Regions from separate parts of the Kitasatospora sp. NPDC004615 genome, predicted to be linked through region 1. Evidence: riboswitches for the same ligand, from Rfam matches in the RefSeq annotation. Region 1 holds a riboswitch; the other holds the start of a gene.
What was found. A riboswitch is a leader RNA that binds a small molecule or an ion and turns the genes downstream of it on or off. The one in region 1 is predicted to bind cobalamin.
Positions count from the first base shown of each region.

Region 2: another riboswitch for cobalamin. It lies ahead of cobN (cobaltochelatase subunit CobN); the one in region 1 lies ahead of ACFYS8_RS20365 (HoxN/HupN/NixA family nickel/cobalt transporter).

Region 1 covers NZ_JBIALQ010000005.1:529,067-536,460, forward strand. Annotated here, with positions in the region: gene ACFYS8_RS20360 (EamA family transporter) at 1-484, shown strand, start outside; gene ACFYS8_RS20365 (HoxN/HupN/NixA family nickel/cobalt transporter) at 507-1,619, opposite strand; cobalamin riboswitch at 1,650-1,846, opposite strand; gene ACFYS8_RS20370 (DUF6445 family protein) at 1,927-2,619, opposite strand; gene ACFYS8_RS20375 (Fpg/Nei family DNA glycosylase) at 2,715-3,521, opposite strand; gene ACFYS8_RS20380 (AAA family ATPase) at 4,311-5,147, opposite strand; gene aroQ (type II 3-dehydroquinate dehydratase) at 5,221-5,667, opposite strand; gene aroB (3-dehydroquinate synthase) at 5,664-6,752, opposite strand; gene ACFYS8_RS20395 (shikimate kinase) at 6,745-7,266, opposite strand; gene aroC (chorismate synthase) at 7,263-7,394, opposite strand, start outside.
Region 2 covers NZ_JBIALQ010000001.1:362,775-370,168, reverse strand. Annotated here, with positions in the region: gene cobN (cobaltochelatase subunit CobN) at 1-1,711, opposite strand, end outside; cobalamin riboswitch at 1,986-2,124, opposite strand; gene ACFYS8_RS01705 (hypothetical protein) at 2,288-4,015, shown strand; gene ACFYS8_RS01700 (precorrin-8X methylmutase) at 4,012-4,638, shown strand; gene ACFYS8_RS01695 (precorrin-2 C(20)-methyltransferase) at 4,635-6,215, shown strand; gene ACFYS8_RS01690 (cobalt-precorrin-6A reductase) at 6,212-6,952, opposite strand; gene ACFYS8_RS01685 (RidA family protein) at 7,081-7,394, opposite strand, start outside.

The sequences.
Region 1 (7,394 bases):
GGTGGCGATCGCCGGGGTCGCGCTGGCCGGCGGCCCGCAGCGCGGCGGACCGGCCGTGAGCCGCCGGGTCCTCGTCCTCACCCTCTCCGCCGCGTTCGCGTTCGGCGCGGTGCTCGCCCTGATCGCGCATGCCAGCGCCGGCGGCGGACTGCTGCTGACGCTGTGCGTGCAACGACTGACCAACGCGGTGGTCGGCATCGGCATGCTGGCCGCCGCCGCCCGCCGGGAGCCGGTCGAACTGCGCGGCGCGGCCCGTTCGTTGCCCTCACTGACCGCCGTCGGCGTCGCCGACGTGGCCGCGAACGGCCTGTACGCCGCCGCCACCCACCTGGGCTCGGTCGCGGTGGCGGCGGTGCTGGCCTCGCTCTACCCCGTGGTGACGGCGCTGATGGCGCGCGGCCTGCTCAAGGAACGGCTGCTGCGGGTCCAGGTGGTCGGCGCCGGACTGGCCGTCGCCGGAACGCTGATCCTGGCCGCAGGTTGACTTCCCGTCAGGCCGCGCGTTCTCAGGCCCCTGCCCCCGCGAAGGCCTTGGACCGCCGGGCGATCCGCCAGTAGCCGATCGCCGCCGCCCAGACCACCACGAACAGGCCGACGATCACGAAGCCGACGTTTTCCAGACCGAGTCCGGCGATCCAGCCGGACACCGGATCGTCCAGGCCGAACTTGTCGTGCAGCACCGCGACCAGCTCGATGGTGCCGATCACGAAGGCCACCGCGATCGACAGCCCCGTAATGGTCAGGTTGTAGTACACCTTGCGGACCGGGTTGGAGAACGCCCACTGGTAGGCGAAGTTCATGAACGTGCCGTCCAGCGTGTCGAACAGGCTCATCCCGGCCGCGAACAGCAGCGGCAGGCAGACGATCGCGTACCAGGGCAGGCCGGACGCCGCACCCGAACCCGCCATCACCATCAGAGTCACCTCGGTCGCGGTGTCGAAGCCCAGGCCCAGCACCATGCCCACCGGGAACATCTGCCCGGGCCGGGTGATCGAACGGGTCGCCCGGCCCAGGATCCGGGCCAGGAAGCCCCGCGAGTCCAGGTGCTTCTCCAGCTCGGCCTCGTCGTACTCACCGGCCCGCATCGCCCGGAACACCCGCAGGATGCCCAGCAGCGCCACCAGGTTGAGCGCCGCGATCAGGTACAGGAACGCCCCCGACGCGGTGGTGCCGATGGTGCCCAGCACCTGATGGGTCGTCGAACCCTCGTCCATCAGGGTGCCCGCCAGCGCCGCCCCGCCGGCCACCAGCGCAGCCATCAGCACCACCATCGAGGAGTGCCCGAGCGCGAACCAGAAGCCCACCGAGACCGGCCGGCGGCCGTCCGCCATCAGCTTGCGGGTGGTGTTGTCGATCACCGCGATGTGGTCGGCGTCGAAGGCGTGCCGCATGCCCAGCGTGTAGGCCGTGATGCCCAGGCCCACGCCGAACACCTGGGTACCCACCTGGTACTTCTCCGGCACCACCAGGAACAGCAGCGTCCCGAACGCCGCCACGTGCAGGGCCAGGATCACCGCCATCAGGCCGGCGGTGCGCAAGGTGTCCTCGCGCCGCCAGCGGAAAGCAGGAAGAGGGGAGCCCGGGACGTTTCCGGGCATGGTCGAATCGGACGCGGTCATCCGCGCATCACGCTCCAGCACCTCGTGGATCACTTCGTGAGATGCCGTGGCCGGTCTCCTGGCTGACGGGGTGTTCGGCGTCGGCGCCCGGCCTTCCCGGCCGCGAGCGGCCAGTGGCACGAGGTGGGAGCCGACGACTCCCCGATCACAGTGGCGAGGGCCGCTCCGGACTCCTGTGACGAGCACAGTGCACCGGCTTCCCGAACACCACGGCCCGCCCACCGTAGATCCGGCCACCACGCGGCGGCAAGAGCGTCACACCGCGCAGGTGTCGAAGATCACGCCCGCCCGGCGGGCTGACGGCGCGTCACGCCATCCAGAAGAACACGCAGGTCATCCGCTTCTCGTCCAGGGTGGAGCCGTAGTACTCGGTCGCGGTGTGCATCAGGTTGGCGGTGTACAGCAGCAGCCGGTTGTAGCGGTGCGGAACGGCCAGATCCTCGGTGAACGAGTCCGGCGGGACGAAACGGGTGCCCAGCGCGTCCACCAGATTGTTGTGCGGGGCGACCACGGTGTTCCCGCCGAGCCGGCCCCCCGGCAGGCTCTGCCGGTAGAAGCTCGTCCCGCACCGCTTCGGCACGTTCGGGTTGAGGTACAGCACGGCGGCGTACCGGCACAGCGACCGCGAATCGGTGTGCGGCCGCGGCTCGCACTCCCCCTCCCCCACCACCTGCACGCAGTTGTGGTTGAACGTGCCGCCCTCGGCCTCGCTCAACGCCCAGATCCGCGGCACCTGCACGGTCTCCCGCACCAGCTTCTCGACGTGCGCCAACTCCTCCGGCTCCAGCCCGGGCATCGCCCGCAACCCCGGCCAGGGCTCCGGCCTGTGCGGATACCCCTCGTCCCAGTCGGTACGCGCCAGATGCCGGGCCCGCACCGCATCCGGATCCGGCAGGACATCGTCCAGCACCCAGTAGTCACGCCCCTTGGTGGGCTTGCGGTACGGGAGGACCGGAAGGGCCGGAGTCGGGCGCGGGCCCTGGAACGGTTGCACGGGCATGGACCCGACAATAGGAGCGCGCCCCGAACCCCTCGCCCAAGGGCCGGTCAACCTTCCGTCAAGGCTTCCCCACTACCCTCCGTGATGACGACCCGTCATGCCTGCTGGCAGCGCGGACACCAGAACAGGTTCCGGGCCGCCAACTCCTCGGTCCGCACCGGGGTTTCACACACCAGACACGGCTGATCCTGCCGCCGGTACACGTACACCTCACCACCGTGGTCGTCCACCCGCGGCGGACGCCCCATCGCCTCCGGCGTGTGCTCCGGCCGCACGGTGTCGATCCGCCCCGCCGCGACACCGTCATGCATCAGCGCCACCAGATCCGCCCAGATCGCGTCCCACTCGGCCCGGCTCAGATCCCGCCCCGCCCGGTGCGGACTGATCCCCAACCGGAACAGCACCTCCGCGCGATACACGTTGCCGACACCCGCCAGCACCTTCTGATCCATCAGCAACGCGGCCACCGTCGTCCCGCTCCGCGAGATCCGCTGCCACGCCGCATCCCCCACCTCCCCCGGCCGCAACGGATCCGGCCCCAGCCTGCGATGCACCGCCGCCTTCTCCCCCGGCGTCAGCACCTCGCACGCCGTCGGCCCCCGCAGATCCGCGTACCCACTCCCGTTCTCCATCCGCAACCGCACCTGCCCGACCGGCTCCGGAGCCTCCCCCACCCCGAACTCGTACTTCCCGTACAACCCGAGATGCACATGCAGCCAGTCGTCGCCGAACCCCAGGAACAGATGCTTCCCGTGCGCCTCCGCAACCTCCAACACCCGCCCGTCCAGCAGCCCCGCCCCCTCCACGAAGCGCCCCTGCGGCGACGAAACCCGCACCGCCCGCCCCCCGAACAGCTCCCCGTTCAACCCGGCCAACCGATGCACCACATGCCCCTCGGGCACCCGCGCCACCTCCACATTCGTTCCCGTCCAACACCCCCATTCTCCCCGCCCCCACCGACACCCCGGCAGAGCCAAAGGTCCACCCCCACCACGGGCCAGAACGACACCAAGCCTGCGGCGGACGCCCGCACAAGGCGAACCTGCGCAGCGAAAGCCCGTACAGCGAAACCCCACGCAGTGGAGGCGCATACACCCGAAGCCCGCACAACGAAGCTCTCCCAGTGGAAACCCACATGACAAAGACCCGCGCAGCGAGGCCAGCGCCACCGAAGCCCGCGCCACCGAAGCCAGCGCAGCGAGGCCAGCGCAACGAGGCCAGCGCAACGAAAGCCCACACAGCGAAACCCCATGCAGCGGAGACCCGCGCCACAAAAACCCGCACCGCGAAAGGCGGCGCAGCGGAACCCCCTGCACAGCCCTGCCCGGCGAAGGCCCGCGCCGCCGACGCCCGCGCAGCTAGAGCCCCCCAGTGGAAACCCACTCACCGAACCCGGGCAGCGCAGTCCCGCGCAGTGGAAACCCGCGCGGTCAAAGACCGCGCAGCGAAGCTCCGCGCAGCGGAACCCTCCCCATCACAACCCACGCAGCAAAAACCCCTCCGCATCACGGCCCGCCCGGCGAGGACCACGCCGCCGAAGCCCCCGCAGCAAAAGTCCCCGCCGCCGAAGCTCCGCGCAGCGGAAACTCCTCACGCCCAAGCCCCGCGCAGCGGGTTGCCCCCGGCCTGCGCGCAGCGCTCGTCGCGGGTCGGGTTGCGCGGCGCGGGTGGAGGGAGCTCCCCGCAGGGGGTCAGCGTTGGTGGAGGCGGGAGAGGATCGCCTGGTCGAGCGCGGCGGCCGTCTCGGGGACGGTGAGGTTGGAGTTGTCGATGATGGGGAGGCCGGAGGTGCGCCAGCCGGCCATGCGGCCGTGGATGCGGGCCACTTCGTCGTCGGAGAGGCGGCGGTTGCCGGAGCGTTCGGCGTTGCGGGCGAGGACGCGGTCGAGGCCGGGGAGGAGGACGACGGGGATCATGCCGGGGCCGATGTGGCGCTTCCAGCCGCCGAGGCCGATCGCGGGTCGGTCGGGGAAGACGGCGTCGTCGATGATGCAGGAGATGCCGTTGGCGAGGTAGTTGCGGCAGGCGAAGCCGCAGGTGCGCCGGGCGAGGCGGTACTGGGCCTCGGAGGCGGTGTTCCAGCCGGACTGCGGGTTGGCGAACCCGGCCTGGACCCATTCGCGGACGTCGTCGAGGCTGATGTGCGCGGTGGGGGTGGGTCGGCGCTCGGCCCAGTAGCGGGCGACGGTGGTCTTGCCGGCGCCGGCCGCGCCGATCAGCAGGACGGCGATCGGTCCGACGGGCAGCGGGGCGGCCGGTGCGGGCATCGGCGGTGGCGCGGCGGGGAGTTGGACGGTGCCGCCGCTGGGGAGCAGGAAGTGCCCGGTACCGCCGGGCGCGACGGCCTTGAGCGGGACGGTCGGCCGGTCGGGGCGGGTGGCGATCGGCCCGAGGGTGGGTATGGCCTGGGTGGTGGCGGGCAGTACCGGTGCGGGGTACGGCTGTTGAGGGGCCGTCGGATACGGGGGCGTCCCCGGGCGGGGCGGCACCTGGCCCCCCGGATGGTGGCTCTGCGCGTACTGGCTCACCGTCACCTCCCTGCGCCGAATGTACACGTCGGCCCGGTGGCGGGCACAAGTCCGCCACCGGGCCGCGCGGTGCTCAGCGGGTGGTCAGCTGTTCGGCGAGTGCCCGCAGGGCGAGTTCGTACGAGCCGAGACCGAAGCCCGCGATGGTGCCGGAGGCGACCGCGGCGATGACCGAGGTGTGCCGGAAGGTCTCGCGGGTGTACGGGTTGGAGATGTGCACCTCGATGAGCGGGGCGGTGCGCTGTGCGGCGGCGTCCCGCATCGCGTACGAGTAGTGGGTGAACGCGCCGGGGTTGATCACCACGGGGGTCTTGGCGTCCGCCGCTTCGTGCAGCCAACCGACCATCTCGGCCTCGGAGTTGGTCTCCCGGACCTCGACCGAGAGCCCGAGCTCCGCGCCCAGGGCAGCACAGCGCGCAACGAGCCCCGCGTACGACGTGGAGCCGTACACGTCGGGCTCGCGGGAGCCCAGCCGGCCCAGGTTGGGGCCGTTCAGGACGAGCACCGGGACGGCGGTCATCCGGAGACCTCCGCGTACGCGGCGACCAGCAGCGACGGGTCGGGGCCTTCGAGGACGGAGGTCTTGGCGAGGCCGTCGAGGACGATGAAGCGCAGCAGGTCGCCACGCGACTTCTTGTCGATCTTCATGGCGTCCAGCAGCTTCGGCCAGGCATCCGCCCGGTAGCTGAGCGGCAGGCCGACCGAGGCCAGTACGGTGCGGTGCCGGTCGGCGGTGGCGTCGTCCAACCGCCCGGCCAGGCGGCCGAGTTCGGCGGCGAAGACCATGCCGATGGAGATCGCCGCGCCGTGCCGCCACTTGTAGCGCTCGTTGCGTTCGATGGCGTGGCCGAGGGTGTGGCCGTAGTTGAGGATCTCACGGCGGCCGGATTCCTTGAGGTCGCCGGAGACCACGTCGGCCTTGACCTGGATGGCCCGCCGGATGAGTTCCAGGGTGTGCGGGCCGGCGGGGGTGGTGGCGGCCGCGGGGTCCTGCTCGATCAGGTCGAGGATCACCGGGTCGGCGATGAAGCCGGCCTTGATCACCTCGGCCAGGCCGGAGACGTAGTCGTGCTTGCCGAGGGTCTCCAGGGTGCCGAGGTCGGCCAGCACGCCCGCGGGCGGGTGGAAGGCGCCGACCATGTTCTTGCCTTCGGCGATGTTGATGCCGGTCTTGCCGCCGACCGCGGCGTCCACCATGCCGAGCAGCGTGGTGGGCACCGAGATCCAGCGCACCCCGCGCAGCCAGGTGGCGGCGACGAAGCCCGCCAGGTCGGTGGTCGAGCCGCCGCCCAGGCCGATGATGACGTCGCTGCGGGTGAAGCCGGTCTGGCCGAGCACCGACCAGCAGTACGCGGCGACCTCGACGCTCTTGGCGTCCTCGGCGTTCGGGACCTGCAGGACGATCGCCTCGTAGCCCTGGTCGACCAGGTCCTCGCGGATCGCCTCGCCGGTGGCCTCCAGCGCCTCCGGGTGGATGATCGCCACCCGCTTGGCCTTCGGGCCGATCAGCGGGGCGAGTTCGCCGAGCAGCTGGTGCCCGATCAGCACCTCGTACGGGGCGTGGCCGTCACTACCAGCAACGGCAATCCGAACGATGTCACTCATGGGGGTTCTTCAGCTCCAGTGCTTCAAGTACGGCGTCGGCGACCTGCTCGGGCGTGCGGCCCTCGGTGTCGACCACGGCGGTGGCGACCTCCAGGTACAGCGGGCGGCGGGCCTCCATCAGTTCGCGCCAGCGGGCCCGGGGGTTGACCGCGAGCAGCGGGCGGGGGGCGTCCAGGCCGACCCGCTTGACCGCGTCGCCCAGCGCGACCTCCAGGAACACCACGGGCAGCGGGGCGAGCACTTCGCGCGTGGAAGGGGCCATCACGGCGCCCCCGCCGAGCGCGAGCACGCCCTCGAAGTCCGCACAGGCTGCCTCGACAGCTTCGCGCTCCAGCTGCCGGAAGTGCGGCTCGCCCTCGTCGACGAAGATCTCCGGGATGGGCTTGCCGGCCGTCCGCTCGATGTCCTCGTCGGTGTCGCGGAACGGCAGGCCGAGGCGCTCCGCGAGGACCCGCCCGACGGTGGACTTGCCACTGCCGGGCGGGCCGACCAGCACAACTACCGGGGCGCTCATCGGACGATCAGGTTGTCGAGGTACGACTGCACGTTGCGACGGGTCTCGGAGACGTTGTCGCCACCGAACTTCTCCGCCACCGCGTCGGCCAGCACCAGCGCCACCATCGCCTCGGCGACGATGCCGGC
Region 2 (7,394 bases), on a different contig from region 1:
TCGCCTGCGTACCCTCACCCGGATCGTTCACCAGGAACGGGTACACGAGCGGCAGATCGCCCAGGGCGGCGTCCGGACCGCACTCCGCCGACAGTGCCGCCGTCTTGCCCGGCAACCACTCCAGATTGCCGTGCTTGCCCAGGTGCACCACCGCGTGCGCACCGAACCCGCCGTCCTGCTGCGCCGCCGCGATCCAGCGGTACGCCGCCAAGTAGTGGTGGCTCGGCGGCAGATCCGGGTCGTGGTAGATCGCCACCGGGTTCTCGCCGAACCCGCGCGGCGGCTGGATCAGCACCAGCAGATTGCCCGACCGGAGACCCGCCAGCACGATGTCGCCGTCCGGGTTCTGCGACCGGTCGACATACAGCTCGCCCGGCGCCGGACCCCAGTGCTCCTTCACCTGCTCGCGCAGCGCCGCCGGGAGCGTGGCGTACCAACGCCGGTAGTCGGCGGCCGGGATGCGCACCGGGTTGCGGGACAGCTGGTCCTCCGTCAGCCACGCCTGGTCGTAGCCGCCCGCCTCGATCAGCGCGTGGATCAGCGCGTCGCCGTCGTGGCCGTGCCCGGTCCCGGTGTCCAGACCCGGCAGGCTGTCGCCCAGGTCCATGCCCTCCGCGCGCAGCCGCTCCAACAGCCGGATCGCCGAGGCCGGGGTGTCCAGGCCGACCGCGTTGCCGACCCGCGCATGCTTGGTCGGATAAGCGGACAGAACGAGGGCGAGGCGCCGCTCGGACGCCGGAGTGTGCCGCAGCCGCGCATGCCGCACCGCGATCCCGGCGACCCGCGACGCACGCTCCGGGTCCGCTGCGTACACCGTAAGCCCGTCCTCGTCGACCTCCTTGAACGAGAACGGAACAGTGATCAGCCGACCGTCGAACTCCGGCACCGCCACCTGCGTCGCCGTGTCCAACGGAGACAGCCCGTCGTCACTGCCCGCCCACTGCGCCCGCGACCAGGTCAGGCAAAGCGCCTGCAGGATCGGCCGGTCCAACGCCGCCAACTCCCCGGCGTCCCAAGCCTCTTCGTCCCCACCCGCCTGCGCGTCGGCCGGCCGGGTGCCGCCCGCCGCCAGCACCGTCGTCACGATCACGTCGGCCGCGCCCAGCTCCGCCAGCAGCTCCGGCTCCGCACCGCGCAGCGACGCGCAGAAGTACGCGCGGGCCTGCGCACCCTCGTCCTCGATCGCCCGGCAGAGCGTCTCCACGAACGCCGTGTTGCCGCTCATGTGGTGCGCCCGGTAGTACAGCACCGCGACGGAAGGGCCCTCCGAGGTGCGGGCGGTGCGCTCCAGCGGACCCCAGGACGGGGCCGAGGCCGGCGGCGCGAACCCGTGACCTGTCAGCAGCACCGTGTCCGACAGGAACGCACCCAGCTCCGCCAGGTTCTCCGGACCACCGTGCGCCAAGTACGCGTGCGCCTCCGCCGCGATGCCCGCCGGCACCGTCGACAACTCCATCAACTGCGCGTCCGGCGCCTGCTCACCCGTCAGCACCACCACCGGACGCGGCCCCGCGAGCAGCACGTCCAGCCCCTCCTGCCAGGCCCGACGCCCACCCAGCAGCCGCACCACCACCAGCTCCGCACCCTCCAGCAGGGCAGGCAGCTCGGCGGGATCCAGGCGTGCCGGATTGCCCCAACGGAACCGCACCGGCCCGCTCGACGCCCGGGCACTCAGCAGGTCCGTGTCCGACGTGGACAGCAACAGGATCATGCGAAAGCCCTCCCGGGCATCTCGAACAGCGCGGACAACCCGGTCAACCCGGTCAACCCGGTGGTGGGAGCACAGGTGCGATCGAGGACGCGGAACGGTCCGACGGGCGGCGCGATGGACAGCCCGGTGGACGTCGCAACGGACGGCCCGGGGGACGTCGCAACGGACGACGGCCCGGTGGATGCCCAGGTGGGGACAGAGCCCACAGGCACCCGCCGGGATGCGGGCATGCGGCAGCGCATGGCACGGACCTTCCTCGGGGTCCTCGCCCCGGGCAGTGGAGGACGGCCGGAGTTCCTGGCTCCCACGGCTCACTGAGCCGCGGTCACAGTGGCGGGACCGCACCGGATTCTCACCGGACTTCCTCCGCTGTGCCGTCGCTGGCAGCGGACACCCCGAGAGGTGCCCGCCCAGCATCGTACGGGTTGATGGCCCGTCGGCGGGAGTGTGACCTGCGACGCCCCACCGGTTCCGCCCCCGGGAACCCGTGCCGACCTGGGGATTTGACCCTGGCGCGGGACCTTCGGGCGAGCTCCGGGCGAGCTCCGGGCGACGGTTGGGGCTGCCACTCGGGTGGTGGCCGGGCTGGTGGCCGGGCTGCTGGTCGGGGCGGTGGTCGGGGTGGTGGTCGGGGCGGTGGCGCGAATCGCGGCCATGGGTATGCTCGCCGCCATGCCACCCACACCCGACGCCCTTGCGGCACCCTTCGTCGGGCCCGACCGAGGCCGCGCCGACGCCTGCCCCGGCGCGCTCCGCCTGCACCCCGCCGAGGACGGCCAACTCGCACGACTCCGCCTCCCCGGCGGGTACTTGACGTACCATCAGCTACTCGCCCTGGCCGACGCGGCCGACGCGCTGGGCGACGGCGAAGTCGAGATCACCTCCCGCGGCAACCTCCAGCTGCGCGGCCTGCGCGAACAGTGCGCCACCGACCTCGCCGAACGGCTCCGCTCCGTCGGCCTGTTGCCCTCCGACACCCACGAACGCGTCCGCAACATCGCCGCCTCCCCGCTCGCCGGCCTCGACGGCCGCGGCGCCCAGGGCGTCGATCTCCCGTACTGGGTGCGAGAGTTGGACGCCGCCCTGTGCGCCGCACCCTGGGCCGCCCGACTCTCCGGCAAGTTCCTGTTCGCCCTCGACGACGGCCGCGGCGACACCGCCGCCCTTGACGCCGATGTGACCTTGATCGCAATAGGCGACGGCCGCGCCCTGCTGCGCCTCGGCCGCGCCGACCACGCCTCCACCGTCGACCACCCCGTCCCCGCCGCCCTCGACGCCGCCCGCCACTTCCTCGACCTGGCCGCCGGCCGTGCCTGGCACCTGCGCGAAGTGCAGTCCGAACTGCCCGCCGGCGACGTGCCGCTGCCGCGATTCACGGGGGAGCGACCGGTGCTGGGTGCGATCCCCGGCGGTGGCGGTGGCGGTGGCGGTGGTGGCGGTGGTGGTGGCGGTGGCGGTGGCGGTGGCGGTGGTGGCGGTGGTGGTGGCGGTGGCGGGGTGTCGGTCGGGCTGCGGTTCGGCCGTGCGACCAGTGCGCAGTGGCGACTGCTGGCGGACGCGCTGGCGTCGGGAGGGGAGGGGTGCGGCGGCGACGCGAGCGGCGGCGGCGGCGCGAGCGTGCGGCTCACGCCGTGGCGGGGCGTCGTGGTGCCCGGAGCCGGTGCCGACTGGTTGCCACGCCTCGCCGACGCGGGCTTCCGGGTCGAGTCCGGCGGCCCCTGGGAGGGCGTCAGCGCCTGCACCGGTCTGCCCGGTTGCGGGAAAGCGCTTGCCGACGTTCGTGCGCAGGCCGTGCGCGCGATAGCCGCCGTTCCTGCTGTGGGGCTGCCCGTCCACTGGTCCGGGTGCGAACGGCGCTGCGGACACCCGGCCGGTCGCTGGGTCGACGTGCTGGCCACCGCGACCGGATACCGGGTCGCCGTGGACGGGCGGGCCCGCGAGGTCGGTCGGGGTGCGGGGGGTGGCGGCGCCGAGATTGTCCGTGCGGGTATCGGGTCCGGTGGGAGGGGGGTCGCGGGGGGTGGCGCCGAGGAGAACATCTATGCGGAGATAATCCGTGCAGGGATCAACTCGGCGGGCTGCAACACCGGCGACAAAAACAGAACCCAAAACGACAGAACCGGGCAGAACGGCACCGGGCAGAACGGCACCGGGCAGAACGGCACCGGGCAGAACGGCGCCGGGCGCAACAGCGCCGAGAACCACAGCGCCGAGAACGACAGCACCGAGCGCAACAGCGCCGAGAACGACATCGCCGAGGCAGTCGCCGAGGCGCGCAATGCCGAATGGCGGAGGACCGAATGATCGACTACGAGAAGGACGGCGCATCCATCTACCGCCAGTCCTTCGCCACCATCCGCGCCGAGGCCGACCTCGCCGCGCTGCCTGCCGACGTGGCCCAGGTCGCGGTGCGGATGATTCATGCCTGCGGCATGACCGACCTGGTCGAGGACCTGCTGTGGTCGCCGAACGTGGTCGCCGACGCCCGGCGCGCCCTGCATGCCGGGGCGCCGATCCTCTGTGACGTCAACATGGTTGCCAGTGGCGTGACCCGCAAGCGGCTGCCCGCCGACAACGAGGTGATCTGCACCCTCACCGACCCGTCGGTGCCCGAACTCGCCCGCGCCATGGGCACCACCCGCAGTGCCGCCGCGATGGAACTCTGGCTGCCCCGGTTGGAGGGCGCCGTGGTTGCCGTCGGCAACGCGCCGACCTCGCTGTTCCGGCTGCTGGAGCTGATCGAGGCCGGCGCGCCCCGGCCCGCCGCCGTGATCGGCGTCCCGGTCGGGTTCATCGGCGCCGCCGAGTCCAAGCAGGCCCTGGCCGAACACCCGGCCGCACTGGAACACCTGGTGGTCCGGGGCCGCCGGGGCGGCAGCGCGATCGCCGCTGCCGCGATCAACGCGATTGCGAGCGAACAGGAATGACTGAGCGTCAGGAAATCGACGGGGCCGGGGAGTCGGCGGCCGGGCGGCTGTACGGCGTCGGTGTCGGGCCGGGTGATCCGTCGCTGATCACGGTGCGCGCCGCCGAACTCATCGGCCGGGCCGACGTCATCGCCTACCACTGTGCGCGGCACGGACGTTCGCACGCCCGGGCCATCGCGGAGCGCTATCTGACGGGTGGTCAGATAGAAGAGCAGCTGATGTACCCCGTCACCGTGGAGACCACCGACCACCCGGGCGGATATCGGGGTGCGTTGGACGACTTCTACCAGGAGGCGTCCGACCGGCTCGCCGCGCACCTCGACGCCGGGCGGATGGTGGTCGTCCTCGCCGAGGGCGACCCGCTGTTCTACGGTTCCTACCAGCACATGCACAAGCGCCTCGCGCACCGCTACCCCACCGAGGTGGTGCCGGGCGTCACCTCCATCAGCGCTGCCGCCGCTCGCCTCGGCGCCCCGCTGGTGGAGGCCGAAGAGGTCCTGACGGTCATCCCGGGCACCCTGCCGGAGGAGGAGTTGACGGCGCGCCTCGCCGCCACCGACTCGGCCGTCATCATGAAACTCGGCCGCACCTTCCCCGCCGTGCGCCGCGCCCTGGAGCGGGCCGGGCGGCTGGACGAGGCGCGGTATGTCGAGCGCGCCACCATGGAAGGTGAGCGCACCGGCCGGCTCGCCGAGATCGAGGCCGACAGCGTGCCGTACTTCTCGGTCGCCGTCCTGCCCAGCCGGGTCGCCGCCCTCGACTCCGAGGGCAAGCCCTTCGAGGCGCTGGCGGTAGAGGGAGGGGAACTCCCCGACGGCGAACCGGCGTTGGGTGAGGTCGTGGTGGTCGGGACCGGCCCGGCGGGGCCGCTGTGGCTGACGCCCGAGGCGCGTGGGGCGCTCGCCAACGCGACGGACCTGGTCGGCTACACCACGTACCTGGACCGGGTGCCGGTCCGGGCGGGGCAGGTACGGCATGGGTCCGACAACAAGGTCGAGGGTGTGCGGGCCGAATTCGCCCTGGAGTTGGCGCGTCGCGGCCGCCGGGTCGCGGTCGTCTCGTCGGGCGACCCGGGTGTGTTCGCGATGGCCACCGCCGTGCTGGAGGCCGCTTGCCAGGACCCGTACCGGGACGTCGCCGTGCGCGTGCTGCCCGGGATGACGGCCGCGCACGCCGCCGCGTCCCGTGCCGGTGCGCCGCTCGGCCACGACTACGCGGTGATCTCGCTCTCCGACCGGCTCAAGCCCTGGGAGGTGATCGCCCGCCGGCTGCGTGCCGCGGCCGAGGCCGACCTGGTGCTCGCGCTGTACAACCCCGGGTCCAAGTCCCGTACCACGCAGGTGGGTTCGGCGCGTGATCTGCTGCTGGAGTACCGCGACCCGGCGACGCCGGTGGTGATGGCCCGGGACGTGGGTGGCCCCACCGAGCGGGTGCGCACCGTCGCGCTGGCCGAACTCGACCCCGCCGAGGTCGACATGCGCACCCTGCTGCTGATCGGCTCCACCCAGACGCAGTGGGTGCAGCGCGGCGGCGACCGTGAAGTGGTGTGGACGCCGCGCCGCTATCCGGAGGACTAATTCACCAGCTCGCGCAGCCAGTTGACCGCCCCGGCGACGTCCGGGGCGGTCCGCACGCCCTGTGGGGCGGCCGGGCGTTGGACGACGACCACCGGCAGGCCGCGTTCGCGGGCGGCGGTCAGCTTGGGGGCGGTGGCGGCGCTGCCGCTGTCCTTGGTGACCAGCACGTCGATGCGGTGCGTCCGCAGCAGCTCGCGTTCGCCGTCGAGGGTGAACGGCCCGCGTTCCAGCAGGACTTCGACGGACGCGGGCATCGGGGGCGCCGGCGGTTCGACCGAACGGGCCAGGAACCAGAGGGTGTTGAGGTGCGCGAACGCGGCGATGCCCTGCCGGCCGGTGGTCAGGAAGACCCGGGAGCCGAGTGCGGGCAGGGCGTCGGCCGCGGCGGCCAGATTGGGCACGGGGTGCCAGTGGTCGCCGTCCTGCGGCAGCCAGCTGGGGCGGCGCAGCGCCAGCAGCGGGGTGCCGGCCTCGGCGGCGGCCAGGGCCGCGTTGCGGCTCATGGTCTCGGCGAACGGGTGGGTGGCGTCGATCAGCGCGGCCACCCGGTGGGTGCGCAGCCATGCGGCGAGGCCGGCCGGGCCACCGAAGCCACCGATCCGCACCTCCCCGGCGGGCAGCCGCGGTTGGGCCACCCGTCCGGCCAGCGAGCTGGTCACCCGCAGGGCCGGGTCGGCGGCCAGCACGTCCGCCAGCCGGCGGGCCTCGCTGGTGCCGCCGAGGATCAGGACGTGCATGGCGGACTCCAGGGGCCGGCGCGATACGGACACAACCAGCCTAGCCGGGGCCGCCCGCGCCGCCCGCGCCGCCCGAGCGGGAACCCGTCGGAGCCCGGTGGGCGGGGCGGGGGCGGCGCGGGGCGGTGTCAGCCGGTGACGACGGCCTGGGCGTCGATCTCCACCAGCATCGGCTCCTGCGGGAGTTCGACGAAGATGGTGGTGCGGCACGGCTTGACGCCGCCCGGCTTGATGTTCTCGTCGATGAACTCGGCGTAGACCTCGTTCATCAGCGGGAAGTCGGCGCGCTTGGTGAGGTAGACGCGGAACATCACGACGTCCTCGATGGTCGCGCCGCCGGCCTCGACGATGGCCTTGACGTTCTCCAGGGTGCGGCGGGTCTGCGCCTTCACGTCACCGTGGTGCAGGTACTCGCCGGTGGCCGGGTCCTGCGGACCCTGGC